Regions from separate parts of the Paenibacillus sp. PvP094 genome, predicted to be linked through region 1. Evidence: riboswitches for the same ligand, from Rfam matches in the RefSeq annotation. Region 1 holds a riboswitch; the other holds the start of a gene.

What was found. Region 1 has a riboswitch for glycine ahead of gcvT (glycine cleavage system aminomethyltransferase GcvT). Riboswitches for the same ligand answer to the same signal wherever they lie in the genome.
Region 2: another riboswitch for glycine. It lies ahead of ABIC22_RS21395 (serine hydroxymethyltransferase); the one in region 1 lies ahead of gcvT (glycine cleavage system aminomethyltransferase GcvT).

Annotation. Positions count from the first base shown of each region.
Region 1 covers NZ_JBEPOM010000001.1:3,493,854-3,502,599, forward strand. Annotated here, with positions in the region: gene gcvPA (aminomethyl-transferring glycine dehydrogenase subunit GcvPA) at 1-1,043, opposite strand, end outside; gene gcvT (glycine cleavage system aminomethyltransferase GcvT) at 1,040-2,176, opposite strand; glycine riboswitch at 2,359-2,460, opposite strand; glycine riboswitch at 2,464-2,587, opposite strand; gene gcvH (glycine cleavage system protein GcvH) at 2,929-3,321, shown strand; gene ABIC22_RS16145 (PTS mannitol transporter subunit IIBC) at 3,751-5,211, shown strand; gene ABIC22_RS16150 (BglG family transcription antiterminator) at 5,251-7,353, shown strand; gene ABIC22_RS16155 (PTS mannitol transporter subunit IIA) at 7,359-7,793, shown strand; gene ABIC22_RS16160 (mannitol-1-phosphate 5-dehydrogenase) at 7,790-8,746, shown strand, end outside.
Region 2 covers NZ_JBEPOM010000001.1:4,634,203-4,642,948, reverse strand. Annotated here, with positions in the region: gene gcvH (glycine cleavage system protein GcvH) at 1-219, opposite strand, end outside; gene ABIC22_RS21395 (serine hydroxymethyltransferase) at 239-1,498, opposite strand; glycine riboswitch at 1,561-1,642, opposite strand; glycine riboswitch at 1,646-1,763, opposite strand; gene ABIC22_RS21390 (M20 family metallopeptidase) at 1,788-3,266, opposite strand; gene ABIC22_RS21385 (ABC transporter ATP-binding protein) at 3,350-4,333, opposite strand; gene ABIC22_RS21380 (ABC transporter substrate-binding protein) at 4,373-6,022, opposite strand; gene opp4C (oligopeptide ABC transporter permease) at 6,082-6,981, opposite strand; gene ABIC22_RS21370 (ABC transporter permease) at 7,034-7,984, opposite strand; gene ABIC22_RS21365 (ABC transporter ATP-binding protein) at 8,007-8,746, opposite strand, start outside.

The DNA of each region.
Region 1 (8,746 bases):
CCCATAGTAGACATATACACCGAAGCGCTTAGGGCAAGCAATGCCTGGTTGGAGCAAATATTGGATGTCGCCTTTTCGCGGCGGATATGCTGTTCACGTGCTTGGAGCGTCAGTACAAAACCACGTTTTCCGTTGCGATCCGTTGTCTGGCCAACGATTCGGCCCGGAATCCGGCGCATATGAGCCTGGGATACAGCGAAATATCCACATGTCGGACCACCGAGCGAAGCGGAGATGCCAAGGGGCTGTGCATCACCGACAACGATGTCAGCACCCAGCTTGCCTGGAGCTTCGAGCATACCAAGCGCCAGCGGGTTTGCGCTGACCACGAGCAGACCCTTGTGCGCATGCGCGAGGTCTGCAGCCTGTTTTACATTTTCCACGGCACCGAAGAAGTTCGGACTCTGGATCATGACAGCTGCGGTATCATCCGATACGGCGGCTTGAAGGGCATCCCAATCGGTCACCCCGTTCTGATAACCAATCTCGACAATCTCCAAATTCAGACCATGGGCGTAAGCCTTCAACACTTGACGGGCTTCAGGATGAACGGTGCGGGAGACGATTAGCTGTTTGCGGCGAGTTGCCGCTGCGGCCAGATTCCCTGCTTCTGCAAATGCGGTCGCGCCATCATACATGCTCGCATTGGCTACAGCCATGCCAGTCAGTTCACAGATATACGATTGAAATTCGAAGATCGCCTGGAGCTCGCCCTGACTGATTTCGGGCTGATATGGCGTATAGGCGGTATAGAACTCGGAACGGGAAATGACGTGATTAATCACGGAAGGGATATGATGATCGTATATGCCTGCGCCCAGGAAACTGGCGTGTGTCTCAAAATTGGCATTGGCGCCAGCCTGCTTCGACATGTGGCGTGTCAGCGCGTATTCATCCAGTTTGGAGGAGACCGGCAGCTCGCCTTGATAACGAATCTCCTGCGGGATGTCATGGAACAGATCTTCAATCGTTTCCACACCGATGGTCGCGAGCATGGCGCTCTGATCCTGTTCAGTCATGGGAATGTAGCGGTGCTTGTTCATGCTTGATCAGCTCCTTGGGTAGGTGTCTTTGACGTACGTGTCCGTTTATGAAAAGGGGTCTTCACAACTTCGGCTTTCAGCTTTTTGCCACGAATCTCAATCTCGAGCGGGGTGCCGAGTGCAGCATATTGGCTGTTAATTAGGGCGAGCCCCAGATTGCGCTTCAGCGTAGGGGACTGTGTACCGGTTGTTACTTCCCCGATCTGCACGCCTTCCACGTAGATGGGATAGTGGGGACGTGGAATCCCGCGCTCCAGTACTTCAATGCCGACCAGTTTACGGGAAGGTCCACCATTCTTTTGCTGCAATAGTGCTTCGTGTCCGATAAAAGGTCCGGCATTCAGCTTCACAAACATGCCAACGCCTGCTTCCAGCGGTGAAATGGTCGGCGATAGTTCCTGTCCGTAGAGGGGCAGCTTCGCTTCGAATCGAAGTGTATCCCGTGCACCAAGTCCAGCCGGAACCAGACCGTGATCAGCGCCAGCCTCCATTAATCCGTTCCAGACCGCAGCGGCCTGATCTGCCTGTACGTATAGTTCGAAGCCGTCTTCTCCGGTATAACCGGTGCGGGACAGCAGCAGTTTTACACCACAGACCTCAGCATTCTGTACAAAACGAAAAGGCTCGATTATGGATACGTCAGTATCTGTAACTTTTCCGATGATGTCTGTAGCAAGCGGGCCCTGTAGAGCCAGGAGGGCTGTTTCCGCGGAGTCATTCGTCATGCTCACCCCAGGAACCATGTGTTCTTGCAGCCAGGCCCAGTCCTGATCAATATTAGAGGCATTCACGACGAGCATATAATGCTGATCTTCCAGCTTGTATACGAGCAGATCGTCCACTACGCCACCGTCCGGGTAACACATTAACGTGTATTGTGCCTGGCCAGGAACCAGTGAAGTCACGTCGTTGGTCGTCAGTTTCTGCAAAAATGCTTCGGCCTGTTCACCCTGTACCGTGAATTCACCCATGTGGGATACATCGAACAGTCCGGCCCGTTCTCGCACCGCTTCATGTTCCTTCTGAATCCCACTGAATTGAACCGGAAGCTCCCAGCCTCCAAAATCGATGCACCGTACACCTTCATATTGCTGATAAAGTGGATAGAGTGGAGTTCTAAGCAAATCGGACATCAAATCACCTCGTTATGGCCGCTACTGGGCCGAGTGTATAACATGAATGATTCTTTTCTTGAATAAGTATGGTTAAGGCAGCTGACGACAGCGCCGGCTCGATCCTGACTTTCGTTTTTTTGGGAAAAAGGAAAAGGACAGGCCAAAGAACCGGCATGCCAGAAGCACGCTGTATTCTTAGGCTCTGTCCTTGGTACCTGAGAGTTACCCCGCCAATAGGTTGCAGCAGGTTTCCCCTTGGGTGATCATAACGCCCATACCGGGCGAATAGATGCTCTCCAGAGTTGCGTCCCGTAAAAGTCCTTTTGCCTGAGAGATTCACCTCCCGCTTGTCGGGTGGTTTACTCCTTCGGCGTTACCGCGTGCATCCAAGAGTTGGGCGTCACGGGTAATCTCTCCCTTTACATTCATCCGCGGGTGATGCACACAACGATTAACATTTACTCTCTCATTAAAACGTGAATCCACTATCGATGTCAAGAACGATATCACAGAAATTAATAAAAAACCGAATAATATTTAGTGATCTCAATTTATTGTTCGTGTATATAAAAAGAGTGCGCTTACTATTCTAATATTACCCATTATATGTAGAGTGAGGGTGTTTGCGTTACAGGCTGTAATCATCAAAAATCAAATAATTTGTGAGGTATCTTGACATTTCAATCAAAAATATCTTACGCTATGTTCTGGGAAAAAGGGTTGGCCGAAGGGACGCATGCACTCATTAATGAAAAGCGAGGCGGATATCGATGAGCGAATTGAAAAGTGATTTCCTGTACAGTGAAGAGCACGAGTGGGTGCAAACCGTAGGGGAGGATACTGTACGGATCGGCATTACCGAGTTCGCGCAGCATCAGCTGGGTGACATTGTGTTTGTGGAATTGCCTGACCTTGAATCGGATGTAAAAGCGGAAGACAGCATTGGTACGATTGAATCCGTGAAGACGGTTTCGGATTTGTTTTCTCCGGTAAGCGGTTCGATTATTGCTGTGAATGAAGCACTGCAGGATGCACCTGAACTCGTCAACAGTTCGCCTTACGAAGAAGGCTGGATGATTGAGATTCGTGTTGAAGGTGATTTGACAGCAGCGTTGTCTAAACTGATGAATGCTGATGCATATCGTAAGCACACCGAGGAGTAGAATGTATTTGCACTAAATAACCTTTATTAATCTAAGATTTTTTCATACGTTGGACGGTCGTGCACGTCTTCAGAGCCTGTGTGAGCCTTGGTGCTCATGCAGGCTTTTTCGTGTTCCCAAGGACAGGCTTGTTGCCATATGAGACACTTGAACAGGATGGAATAAGGCTGAATCGCACATGCTATATTATTGAATTTAGTACCGTAAATGATATAAGACACATACGAAAAAAGCCAAGTATATCAATGGTTAGAACCCTCTCATCATCATAAAAACGATTACATAAACACAATGTTGTCATCAATGATCATGACGAAAGTACGCTTTCATTTCGTTGAACCGGAGACCAATCTGGCTTAGGATAACAGCAGGGGAGAAATGATACCCCTTTCATAAATGATAACTACTTGATCCGAGGAGGATAATACAATGAGTAACTTGGACCAAACGTCCAATTCCAAAGGCGGTCTCCGGGTAGGCGTTCAGCGTTTTGGCCGATTCCTAAGCGGCATGGTTATGCCGAATATGGGTGCATTTATTGCCTGGGGGCTAATTACGGCCATGTTTATCAAAACAGGCTGGTTCCCTAACGAAACGATTGCAACGTTAGTAGATCCGATGATCAAATATTTGCTGCCACTGCTTATCGGTTACACTGGAGGTACGATGGTGCATGGCCAGCGTGGTGGTGTCATTGGTGCCATCATGACTATAGGGGTTATCGTCGGCAGTGACATTCCGATGTTCCTGGGTGCCATGATAGCCGGACCACTGGCTGCATGGATCATCAAAAAGTTCGATAAAGCCGTTGAAGGCAAGATCAAAGCAGGGTTCGAGATGTTGGTTAATAACTTCTCAGCCGGTATTATCGGTGGTATCCTGGCGATCATTGCACTGCTGGGTATCGGACCTGCTGTAGAAGGAATTAGCACCGTATTATCGGCTGGTGTACAGGGGCTGATGAATCTGGGATTGCTCCCACTCGTCAACCTGATCATTGAACCAGGGAAGGTATTGTTCCTGAACAATGCAATCAACCACGGCATTCTAACACCGATTGCAACAGATCAAGCGAGAGAATTGGGTCAATCCGTATTATACATGCTTGAATCGAACCCGGGTCCCGGACTTGGTATCCTGCTGGCTTACTGCTTCTTCGGTCGTGGAACAGCAAGATCTTCCGCACCGGGTGCGGTTATCATCCACTTCTTCGGGGGAATTCATGAAATTTATTTCCCTTACATTCTGATGAAACCGATTCTGATTCTTGCGGCAATCGCAGGCGGCGTGGCAGGTACAGCAACCTTCATGCTTACCGGAGCCGGACTGGTCTCAGCACCTTCACCGGGTAGTATCATTGCATATTCCCTGTTAACGCCAAAAGGTGGATATCTGCCGATGCTCGCCGGGGTGGCTGTGGCTGCTATCGTATCCTTCCTGGTTGCAGCACTGCTGCTGAAAACAGGTAAGCAAAAAGAAGAAGATCTGGAGTCTGCAGCGAATCGCATGAAAGACATGAAGAGCCAAGGCAATACAGCGAATGCTGCTATTACAGCAGATAATCGTGAAGCAGACAGAGCCGCGGATTTGGCTTCTTCAACTGTGAAAGCAAAAACCGATGTGAAGAAAATCGTCTTCTCCTGTGATGCAGGTATGGGTTCAAGTGCCATGGGGGCTTCCATTCTTCGCAAGAAGATGAAAGCTGAAGGGATTGACGTTGCGGTAACCAACACGGCAATCAGTGATATCCCGCAGGACGCAGACGTTGTTATTACGCAGAAGACATTGACGGACCGTGCCCGCAGCGTGGCACCGAACGCAGAACATATATCCATCGACAACTTCCTAAAAAGCCCGGAATACGATGCGCTCGTTGAACGCCTGAAATAACAGGTTGCGATCGTTTTCCCTGAGCCGGAGGCTTGAGATATGAGTATTACGAAAAGACAGCGTGAAATTGTGGAGTTCCTGTTGGAACATCCGCAGGAAGTAACCGCCGGCGACATTGCAATTGCGGTCAAAGTCAGTACACGAACCGTCCATCGGGAGCTTCAGATGATTGAGAAGTGGCTTGAACCCTTTGGCATGAAATTGGAAAAAAAATCAGGAACCGGGGTCCGCATAGACCCTGGTTCCGATGATTTGGCTTCACTGCGTGAGCAGCTGGAGCTGAACGAATATGTGGAGTTTACGCCCGAAGAGCGTAAACTCTTCATGCTTTGTATTTTGCTGGATGAGGCGGAGCCTGTAAAACTGCTGGCGCTTGCATCGGATCTGAGAGTAACGGTCTCGACCGTGAGCAATGATCTGGATGAACTGGAACCCCGGATTCGTCAAGCAGGCCTGAAGCTGGTTCGCAGGCGAGGATACGGAGTGAAGATCAATGGCAGTGAAACGGCCTATCGCGCAGCAATCGCAGGACTTGCGCTTGAATATCTGGATGAATCTGATCTGTTCGGAAGGCAACCTGACCAGGGAATTTCCAAGGTGAACCAGAAGCTGCTGGGCATGATTGGCCATCGTGATGTACTGACGGTCGAGAATGCGTTATGGCAGCCGGATGTTGACTGGCTCGAAAATATTCCGGAGCGACAGTATACCAAATTGCTTATTCAACTGTCCGTTGCGCTGGTGCGCATTCGCAAGGGGTTTACCGTCGGACGCATTCCTTCTTCGGATAAAAAAGCGGTTTACCCTTCTACGGGAGATCAAAGCGTGCCTGAATACATGGCTGCGAGACTATGCAGCGTGCTCTCTGATCAGCTTGGCATTTCGTTTGCCAAGGAAGAACAGAGCTATTTACACAAATTATTAATTGAAACCGAGCAGCTTATTCACTCCACACGCTTACTGCCTGTTGACGATCTGGTACTGCTGGACATGGTTCGTTCCCTGATGGATCAGATGCAGGGGAGAACGGGCTATGCATTCCAGGAGGATCGTCTTCTGCGGGAAGGGCTGATTGCCCATATGCAGCCGGTGATGGAGCGGATTGGAGGCAGGCAAAGCATACGTAACCCACTGCTTCAGCAGATTCGCAAGGATTACGATTCGTTGTTCGGGGATGTGAAGAACGCGGTGCATGACGCATGGCCGGATACGGACGTGCCGGATGAGGAAATTGGATTCCTGGTCATGCATTTTGGCGCTTCGATCGAGCGATTACGTGTGCTGAAGCGCGAGATTCGGGCCATTATCGTGTGCACAAGCGGAATTGGCTCATCCCGTATGCTTTCCAGCCGGTTGTCCAAGGAGATTCCGGAGATCCGGATTGTGGACAGTGCATCATGGTATGAGGCTGCACGGATCCCCGAAGAGGACTATGACCTCATTTTATCCACAGTCGATCTGCCGATGGAACCGCATCAGTATTACAAGGTGAGTCCCTTGTTAACAGCGGAAGAAAGTGAACGTTTGCGTCTGTACATTCAAAATACGACGCTGCAGCGGGTACAAGTTAAGTATGGAGAGAGTAAAGCAAGTGCAAAGGCAAAGGCACCTGACCGCCATGCTGATCCGTCGGGGCTTGATGCCACACTCATTGAAATCGTTAGAATCACGGGCAAGTTTCAGGTGTTTCCACTGGATAACCGCAAGATGGGCTTTTATGAAACGGCTTTTGCCATGTGCAAGGTACTGCAGGAATCCGGGGTGCTGAAGGACCCGGAAGAAATCGCCAGGCTGCTTGAAGCTCGGGAAAAGGTGGGCAGCCAGAAAATTCCGGATACATCACTCGCGCTGTTTCATACCCGCAGTGATGGTATTTATAGGCCGTCCATCAGCCTGTTTCAATTATCAGAGCCGCTGCTTGTAACGACGGAGGACCCGGTTGGCGTCAGCCATATCCTTCTGATGGTTGGACCGAGGGAGTTATCCCGGGAGAGCCTGGAGGTGCTAAGCGAGATCAGTGCATTGTTACTGCAGGATGAGATGATTACACTGCTGGAAAAGGGAATCCGGGATGATCTTATTCATTATCTGTCCCGGGAATTGGTTGGATTTTATCGAAGTAAAACCGAAATTGGAGGTTAATAAACATGAGCATACTTACAACAGACAAAGTGGTTATGAACGCAACGGCACAAGACAAATATGAGGCTATTCGCATGGCAGGACAGATTCTGAAAGACGCAGGACACATTACTGCCGATTATATCGACAAGATGCTTGAGCGTGAGGAGATCGTATCGACTTACGTGGGCAATGGACTTGCCATTCCACACGGAACGAAAGAATCCAAATCGTTCATTCTGTCCACAGGCATTTCGGTGATTCAGTTTCCGCAAGGTGTAGATTTTGGGGATGAAAAAGCCTACATGGTGATCGGTATCGCCGCTCAGGGCGGTGAGCACATGGAGATTCTGACCAGCATTGCGGTCATTTGTGCGGAAGATGAGAACATGGAAGCACTTCGTTATGCCAAAACGGCCGAAGAAATCATTACCATTCTCGAAAGTGAAATGGAACTATGAGAGCCCTTCATTTCGGAGCAGGTAATATCGGACGCGGGTTCATCGGATTAATCCTGTCACGGGCAGGTTATAATGTCATCTTCTCGGATGTGAACCAGGAGTTGGTCAAGGCATTACAGGAGCGTGGACAGTATACGGTCGAATTGGCAAACGAAACAAAAGATATGGAAACGGTCAAAGGGGTAGGTGCCATTGATGGAACGCAGCTGGAGACGGTTGCCCGGAACGTTGCAGAGGCAGATCTCGTTACGACCGCAGTCGGAGTGGGCATACTGAAACATATTGCACCAGGCATTGCCAAGGGGCTTGAGGCAAGATTAAATTCAGGTTCGGTGCAGAAACCACTTCACATCATTGCATGTGAGAATGCCATTGGAGCCAGCACACAGCTGAAAGAGCATGTGTATGCTCTGTTGGAAGAACCCGTTAAGGCTATTGCTGATCAATATGTGTATTTCCCTGACTCCGCAGTAGACCGGATTGTTCCAATCCAGCATCACGAAGACTCGCTGCATGTTCAGGTTGAACCTTTTTATGAGTGGGTTGTGGACCGTTCACAGATGGCGCCTGCATTCCTTCCGATTGAAGGTGTACTCTATGTGGATGACCTTGAGCCTTATATCGAGCGGAAGCTGTTTACCGTCAATACGGGACATTGCTGCGCTGCATATCTCGGTTACGTGAACGGGTATGATACGATTCAGAAGGTGATTGCAGACGACAAAGTGAAATCTCTTGTCTATGGTGCATTGCAGGAAACAGGTGAGGTTCTTGTGAAACGGTTTGGTTTCGACCCCGAAGATCATCAGAAGTATATAAATAAAATTTTGGAGCGGTTTGTAAACCCGCATCTCACCGATGAAGTCACCCGGGTAGGTCGTTCGCCGCTGCGGAAGCTTTCTCCCAACGACCGTCTGGTTCGTCCGGCGCTACAGGCACATGACTATGGAATG
Region 2 (8,746 bases), 1.1 Mb from region 1:
TGGACTGAATAAGTCCGATACTGTTTTGACCGATTCAATCGTACCCACCGTCTCGTTCGCTTGAAGCGTTGTTCCCACTTTCGCCACTTCTACAAATACGATGTCACCAAGCTGTCTTTGCGCATAATCCGTAATACCGATCCTAACAAGGCTAGATCCCCGCACCTCCACCCACTCATGCTCAACCGTATAACCCAATCCAGCTTTGACTTCACTCATTCATCGGCACCCTCTCGGTCTACATTTTTTTCTGAAGCTGCCCCCTCGAGAAGAGAGGAAACGCCCCGGCAAGCTCAGCAGTCTGCTCTCTTACTTTGGCAATGACTACCGGGTCGTCTCGATGTCTCAAGGCTCTTGCGATGCAGCGTCCAAGTCTTATCATTTCTTTTTCGTCCATACCTCTCGTAGTCAGTGCCGGGGTGCCGATACGGATGCCGCTCGTGACGAACGGACTGGTCGTCTCTCCAGGAATCGTGTTTTTGTTCACTGTAATGCCAACATGCTCGAGCAATCTTTCGGCCTCTTTGCCCGTGAGTCCCCACGGACGAACGTCGATCAGCATCAAATGGTTATCCGTGCCTCCGGAGACGAGTGTTGCACCTTCTGCCATCAATGTGTCCGCAAGCGTTCCAGCATTGCTGACGACCTTCTTCGCGTACGCTTGGAATGACGGCTCCAGTGCCTCTCGAAAGCTTACGGCTTTGGCCGCAATAATATGCATGAGCGGACCGCCTTGGATACCCGGAAAAATCGACTTGTTCAGCCCTTTAGCCGTTTCTTCGTCGTTCGTCAACAGTAGTCCACCGCGCGGACCGCGCAGCGTTTTGTGCGTCGTACTTGTTGTAACGTCGGCATATGGAACCGGAGACGGATGCACTCCTGCCGCCACAAGTCCAGCGATATGTGCCATGTCGACCATGAATTTCGCACCAACTCTGTCCGCAATCTCCTTGAACTTTATAAAATCAATGATCCGTGGATAAGCGCTGGCTCCGGCGATGATCAGGGCCGGCTTTTCCTTGTGGGCCACCGACTCTACTTGGTCGTAGTCGATCAGATGAGATCGCTCATCCACTCCATAGGAGACTGCTTCGAACCATTTGCCCGATAAGCTTACCGGGCTTCCGTGAGTCAAATGACCCCCCTGAGAAAGGTTCATCCCCATCAGCTTGTCGCCCGGCTTCAGCCAGTGGAACAGCACGGCCGTATTGGCTTGCGCACCTGAATGGGGCTGAACGTTGGCATGTTGGGCACCGAACAGCAATTTCGCCCTCTCCATCGACAGAATCTCAACTTCGTCCACATGTTCACAGCCTCCATAATACCTTTTCCCCGGATAACCTTCCGCGTACTTGTTCGTCAGGACCGTCCCCATCGCCTCCATGACCTCCGGACTCACGATGTTTTCGGAAGCAATCAGCTCCAGCGTCTCTAATTGTCTGTCGTGCTCTCGTTCAATCGCAGCATAAATGTCGGAATCATAGTTTAATAAACTCAAGTAAATGTCCTCCTTAGGATAATATATAAAAAAAGGGACAGTGAACCGGCTCATGCCGTGTTCTCTGTCCCGGGTACCTGAGAGTTTAAACGGCCCTCTTCGACCGTTATTACCCCTTTGGTGGCTTGTTGGCTCTCTCCAGAGTTGCGTCGGATGGCGGTACGTTTACCTGAGAGTTTAACCAGCGGCTGGCCAGCCGCTGACTTGCTCCTTCGGTGCCCCGAAGCTTTATTTCGCTTCCGCGGTCTCTCCCGGCCATCGTCATTCGCTATATTCAGTTGATTGGGAATTACACCTTCACCGGTGTTTGTTCAGATGCTGCTCCGGCCGTTTTTGAAGAGAAGGAAAGAGTCGGAGGTATCACGTCATCAGGGAACGGGCTAACGTACGACTCTCCTTCCAGTCGTTCCGCAAGCTCTGCCTTCGCCTGCTCAATGAGGGCAGGGTCAAGCAGCGCTGCAATGGCAGTACACGCCATCACTTTGCCTGCGAGCAGCATGCCTTTGTGTGCATAGCTGCTCTTGCCTTGCGCAACAGTCTGCCAGGCATGGATCGGCGTCGCATAAGCCCAGGTCGCGGTACCGCATTGTGCAGTCGGCACGTTCCAGCTAACATCTCCTACGTCCGTTGACGCTGGCATAACGCGCATTGTATCCATAAGTGGAGCGACGAAGCCCGCAAGAGGACGGGCCGAGAGCATGTCATGGACCTTCTTTCCACTCTGTCGCGATGCACTTGTCTTATCCTCTTCAGGGATCATAGCAAAGATCTCTTGGGCAAAGGCCAATTCGTCCTCAGTATAAACGGGAAGCTCAATCCCAGTGAGGAACTCGTGCATTTTGCCTTCCAGAGCCGCATTCGGGATGAGATTGGACGCCCCGCCTTCATAGTGATATGACATCGTAGTTCCCGTCATCAGGGCCGCTCCACGAGCAACATCGAGAACCCGTTCAAACAATTCCGCAACCTGGGAGGACTTCGGCGCCCTAACCAAATAGTTCACTTCTGCTTCAGCCTGCACAACATTGGGTGCAAAGCCTCCTGTATTCGTCACGGCATAGTGGATTCGCGCATCCGAAATCATATGCTCACGCAAGTAGTTCACTCCCACATTCATCAGCTCGACCGCATCCAGCGCGCTTCGTCCGAGATGGGGTGCGGCCGCCGCGTGGGCGCTGCGGCCCGTGAACTTGAAGTGCACATGCAGATTAGCAAGAGAGGACATATGCATGACAACGTTCATCGTGGCAGGATGCCAGCAGAAAGCGACGTCGACATCCCGGAACAATCCAGCTCTGGCCATGTAGGCTTTGCCAGATCCACTCTCTTCCGCCGGACAGCCATAGTATCGAACCGTGCCGGACATACCATGTTCCTGCAGATAATCCTTCACCGCAAAGGCAGCCGCCAGAGAGCCTGCTCCGAGCAGATTATGCCCGCAACCGTGTCCATTCGCACCCGGCACAAGAGGATCGAAAACTGCTGATCCCGCCTGCTGACTAAGGCTTGCCAGCGCGTCAAACTCACCAAGAACAGCAATGACCGGAGAACCGTTCCCGAAACTGCCTACAAACCCGGTGGCGAGTCCGGCAACGCCTTTCTCTACTGAAAACCCCTCCTGTTCCAGCGTCCTGCAGAGCAAATCCGCTGACTCGAATTCTTCGAATCGCGTTTCAGCGAAGTCCCAGATCGAGTCGCTTACATCGATAAATAAATCTCTCTTGCCTTCGATATACGCGGTGACTTCTTCAATGATCTTCTCATTCATGCCAAACACCTCTCTCCTTAATTTCGGCTACTCTACATCATTGGGCTACGGAAACAGCAAATACACTGAGTACAGGCTATCTGTTAATTAAATGCAAAGCAGGCAACGGCATGATCGTGACCTTTAAGCTCCGGTTCGAATTCGCGACAGATTGCTTTGGCGATCGGGCACCGCGTGTGGAAGCGACAGCCGCCTGGCAGGCGGACTGGGTTCGGAACATCCCCTTGGATAATAATCCGTTTGTGTGAACGAAGCTTTGGATCGATTACCGGATTCGCACTTAACAAGGCGTTCGTATAGGGATGCTTCGGCACCCTGAACAGCTTATCCCGGCTCGCAATCTCCACAATCTTGCCTAGATACATAACAGCTATTCGATCGCTGATATAGCGGACTGCGCCGAGGCCGTGTCCGATGAACAGGTATGCGAGCCCCTTCTCCTTCTGGAGCTTCTTCAGGAGATTCAGAATCTGGGCCTGGATCGAGACGTCGAGAGCTGAAACGGGCTCGTCGCACACGATAAACCTGGGGTTTAGGGACAAAGCCCTCGCAATGCCAATTCGCTGTCGCTGTCCTCCGGAAAATTCATAAGGATAACGACTTTTGTCTTCTGTCGATATTCCGACAGTTTCGAGCAGGCGATCCACCCGTTCTCCAACAGACGAACGACTTTCAAGTCGGTGCGCCAGCAGAGGCTCTGCCAGAATATCACTGATCCTCATTCGGGGATTGAGCGAGGAATAGGGGTCTTGGAAAACCATCCCCATGCTTGCCCGGATTCGGCGAAGTTCCCTCTTGCCGAGTTCTGCCAGTTCCCGGCCCGCATAGAGGATCCTTCCGTCATAAGGCGTCTCAAGTTGAAGCAGCGTGCGACCGACACTCGACTTCCCACAGCCCGATTCTCCGACGAGACCAAGCGTCTCACCTTCGCGAATCGAGAAGCTGACACCATCGACCGCCTTGACATAGTCTGTGACCTGCGAGAAAATGCCCTGCCGGATGGGATAATATGTCTTGAGCCCTTCTACGCTCAGCAGTGGTGGCCTTTTCTTTTTCATATCTAGCATCTGCCGCCCCTCCCTGAACCGAAGCTGATTGTTATTCGATCAAGGGGTGAATTTCCACTTGGCGACGTTGTTCGTTAAGCCCACCGTGCTGGTATCGAGACCTTTGCCGATGTCCAGGTTTTTGGCCGCTGCATACATTTGCTTATCAGCATACAGGGCAATTACCGGAACATCGTCGTGCAGCATTTGCTGAACCTGCTGGTAAATCTCGAAACGCTTGGATGGTTCAAGCTCCTCTGCCCCTTGGGCCAGCAGCTCGTCAACTTCGGTGTTCGAATAGTCTGCGATATTAAAGCTGACTCCCGTTTTGAACAGACCCAGCACGGAGTTCGGATCGAGAATGAAGCCCAGATTGAGTACCGTTAAGTCGTAGTCGTGCTTAAGAGCTCTTTGATAGGTTGTCGGAAAATCGAGCTTAGTCACTTGCACTTTCAAACCGGCTGCTTTCAAATTCTCGGCTATGATGTCAGAAGCTTGCTCGCGGATTTTGTTGCCTGTCGGGACGACGAATTCAATCGACTGGTTGAAGTCCCAGCCCGCTTCGTTCAGCAGTGCTTTCGCTTTCTCAGGATCGTAGCTGTAAAGAGGTATATCTTTATTGTAGTAAGGGTGGTTTTGGCCCAGCATGCCATCCACGAGTTCACCTTGTCCTTTCAGCAATTGATCTACAATAAGCTGGCGGTTCATGGCATAGGCCATGGCTTGACGCACTTTTGGATCCGGGAACTTCTTCGTATTGATGAACATGATGTTTGGATTATTGGCATCTCCATAGCCGGTGGTCACATTCGCCATATTCGCTACCTTGTCAAAATCCTGTACCGGAATGAGACCTACACCGGGAGAAGTCAACTGTATGTCACCTGTCTGAAGCTGTGCTGCGAGATTCGTCGCAGGCATCATTTTGATATAAATGTCCTTAATATTCGGCGCACCCTCGTAATATTGCTCATTCGCAGTGAGTTGAACGTACTGGTCCTTGGCAAATTTGACAAATTTGTAGGCTCCGTTGGTGACCGTAGGATTCATCATAAATTCGTTCTTGTTCAGATCCACCGGGGCCACATCCTTCAATATGTGCTCTGGAAGATATCGGAAGTACGTGCCGAACTGACTCTTGAATTGATTCGTTTCCATCGGGTTTTTCGTCTTAATGACGAAGGTGTAGTCGTCCACCTTTTCGAAAAATCCCAGCTCCGTTTGCCCCTCCTCTCTCTTACCAGCTTCGTTCAGTCCAGCGACAAACGTCATGTTGAGGAGTGTCTTCACGTTAATGTCCGTGAACATGTGGAACGTGAACTCGACGTCGTCTGTCGTGAACGGTTCCCCGTCGCTCCACTTGGCGTTCTTGTTCAGCTTGATGGTAAAGTTCAGGTTGTCCGTTGTTTCGATCGATTCGGCAAGCTTCGGATCGAATCCATAATCGCTGTTCATGGCAACAAGTGTATCGCTCATCAATGAGTTCACGAAGACACCTGCATTATCCAAATTAAAGACATCGAATGTCGTCACTGGATTCACAAGGCCGATATACAGAGGCTGACCGGTGCCCCCGGAAGCAGAAGCACTTTCGCCACCCGATCCCGGAGACGATGATGTATTGCTGTCAGAATTCGTACCGCAGGCCGTGACCAGCACCATTAATAATGTCAATACTCCGCAAATCCAAGCTTTACGCACCCTTTTCATCGGATCTCCTCCACCTAATTTCTCGTTTTGTATGTCATCATTGAGAGATGCACTGTAGTTTATTGTTTCGGGTCAAGTGCGTCACGTAAGCCGTCACCGACGAAGTTGATAGCAAGCACCGTCACCAGGATCATGATGCCGGGAGGCAGCCAAAGCCAGGGCTGGTCTGTCATGACACTAATAGATTGAGCATCCGTCAGCATATTGCCCCAACTAGCCGTTGGTGGCTGAACACCCATGCCCAAAAAGCTTAGCCCGGACTCTGCCATGATTGCCGCGGCAACACCAAATGTCGCGTTCACGATAATTGGAGCCAGCGCGTTCGGCAGGATGTGACGGAAGACGATGCGCGGTGTGCTCAGCCCCAAAGCCACTCCGGCTTTAATGTAATCCATTTGCTTGAGCGTCAGTACGCTCCCCCGAACCAGTCGGGCAATGGATGGCCAGGAGAATAGAGCAAGAACAAGCACCAGCGTCCAAAGTGTTGGTCCAAGCACACTGACAACCACGAGAATAACCATCATATAGGGGAATGCCATGAACATATCTGTAACTCTCATGACCAACATATCAACCCAGCCGCCAACATAAGCAGACCAAAGACCGATGATGGTTCCAAACGCGACATACAAGGCGACTGTTCCAAATCCTACCGTTACAGCAACTCTCGTCGCGTACAGCAGACGGGACAGCACATCCCTTCCCACCTGGTCGGTTCCAAGCCAATGGGAAGAGGAAGGTGCAGCAGAAAATTCGGCGGTTACCGCATAAGGGCTATGCGGGGCTAGCCAAGGAGCGAAGATGGCTATGAGGATAAGCAGCAAGGTAACAACAAGCCCGGCGACGGCCAGCCGATGCTTCAGGAAACGTCGGGCCATTTGCCGGAAGACGCTCTCGGGCTCTGCTTGTTGAATCGGCAGGATAACGCCTCCGGCGACTGGGGTTTGTACAGCAGACATCGAATCCGCCTCCTCTCATTCGTGGTTTGTTTCGTGGAATATAAGCCTTCACTTACTGATATTGGATACGAGGATCAGCTACCGAGTAAAAAATATCTGTAAGTAGATTGGCAGCCAGTACAATCATGGCAGCGACCAGATTTAGACCCATGATGGTCGAATAGTCTCTGGACATGATCGATTGAATAGTCAACTGTCCGATGCCAGGCCACTGAAACAATTGCTCCACAATGACGGCTCCACCGAAGAGCATTGGAATTTCCATCCCGACAACAGTAATGATCGGAATCAGAGCATTGCGCAGGGCATGCTTGTTGGTGACATAGAACTCTTTGAGCCCCTTGGCTCGAGCTGTGCGCAGGTAATCCTGCTTCAATACATCCAGCATACTGGCCCGGATATAACGTACTTTGCGTCCGGCAATGCCGACTGCCAGTGCTATGGAAGGTAGCACCAAATGTCTGATCCGGTCGGCTAACCCTCCTCCGCCGCCAAGATCCTCTGTTCCGCCGACGGGAAGCCAGCCCAGTTGAACAGCGAAAATATAAATGCATAAGAGACCAAGGAAAAACTGGGGAATGGACGTTCCGACGAAGGAGAGTCCAGTCATCAGATAGTCGAATTTCGAGTTTTGCCGGACCGCACTCATGATACCGATTGGCAGCGCGATCAGAAGGCCAATAATCAGTGCGCAGATGCCGAGCAGCACTGTCTGCCCCAGACGCTCACCGATGAGTGAAACAACCGATTCACTAGTGCTGAAGGAATATCCCAAATTGCCGGCCAGCAGTTGACCGAGCCATTTGAAATATTGAACGATAATCGGATCGTTTAATCCAAGCTGCTCCTTACGTAACTCGAGCAGTTCCGGAGGTGTATCCGGTGTCATGTACATGTCAATGGGGTTACCAGGCGCAAGGTTGATGATGACAAAATTGATGATAGTAATGCCAAACAAAACGGGAATCGCAATCAGAATGCGGCGAATGACGTAAGTAAACATGCTTTTTCTCCTCTCTTGCGATTTAGCCGGCAGTCAGTGGATAATGACAAGCCACCGCGTGTTCTTCTCCTTGCAGAAGGGGCTCCTTCTCCTTGCACATTGCTTGGGCGTACGCACACCGAGTATGAAACCGACAGCCTGACGGGGGACTAGCGGGACTGGGTACATCTCCCTGAAGAACGATCCTCTCTTGTCCACGCTTGCGGGGATCCGGAACCGGATAAGCATTGAGCAAAGCTTGCGTATACGGATGACGCGGGTTTGCAAAGATCTGCTCCTTCGTTCCGATCTCCACCACCTTGCCAAGATACATCACCGCGATACGAGTACTGATGTACTTGACGGCCCCGAGACCATGAGCAATAAACAAATAGGTGAGTCCCAGCTCCCGTTGCAGCTCCTTGAGCAAGTTCAGAATCTGCGCCTGAATGGAAACGTCAAGCGCGGATACCGGCTCGTCGCACACGATGAGCTTCGGATTCAGGGAAAGTGCACGAGCGATCCCGATGCGCTGCCGCTGACCGCCTGAAAATTCATGAGGAAATCTCTGCTTATAGCTTCGGGGTATACCGACCGTATCCAGGAGGTGATCTATCCTCGTCTCCAGCTCCGCTCCGGTGGCCAGACCATGCACCCGCATCGGCTCGGCAAGCAGCTCCTGAACCCGCATCCTGGGATTAAGTGAGGAGTATGGGTCCTGAAAAATCATCTGCATTTTCGTCCGTTCCCTGCGGAGGTCCAACATTGTGCTTTTCGTAATTT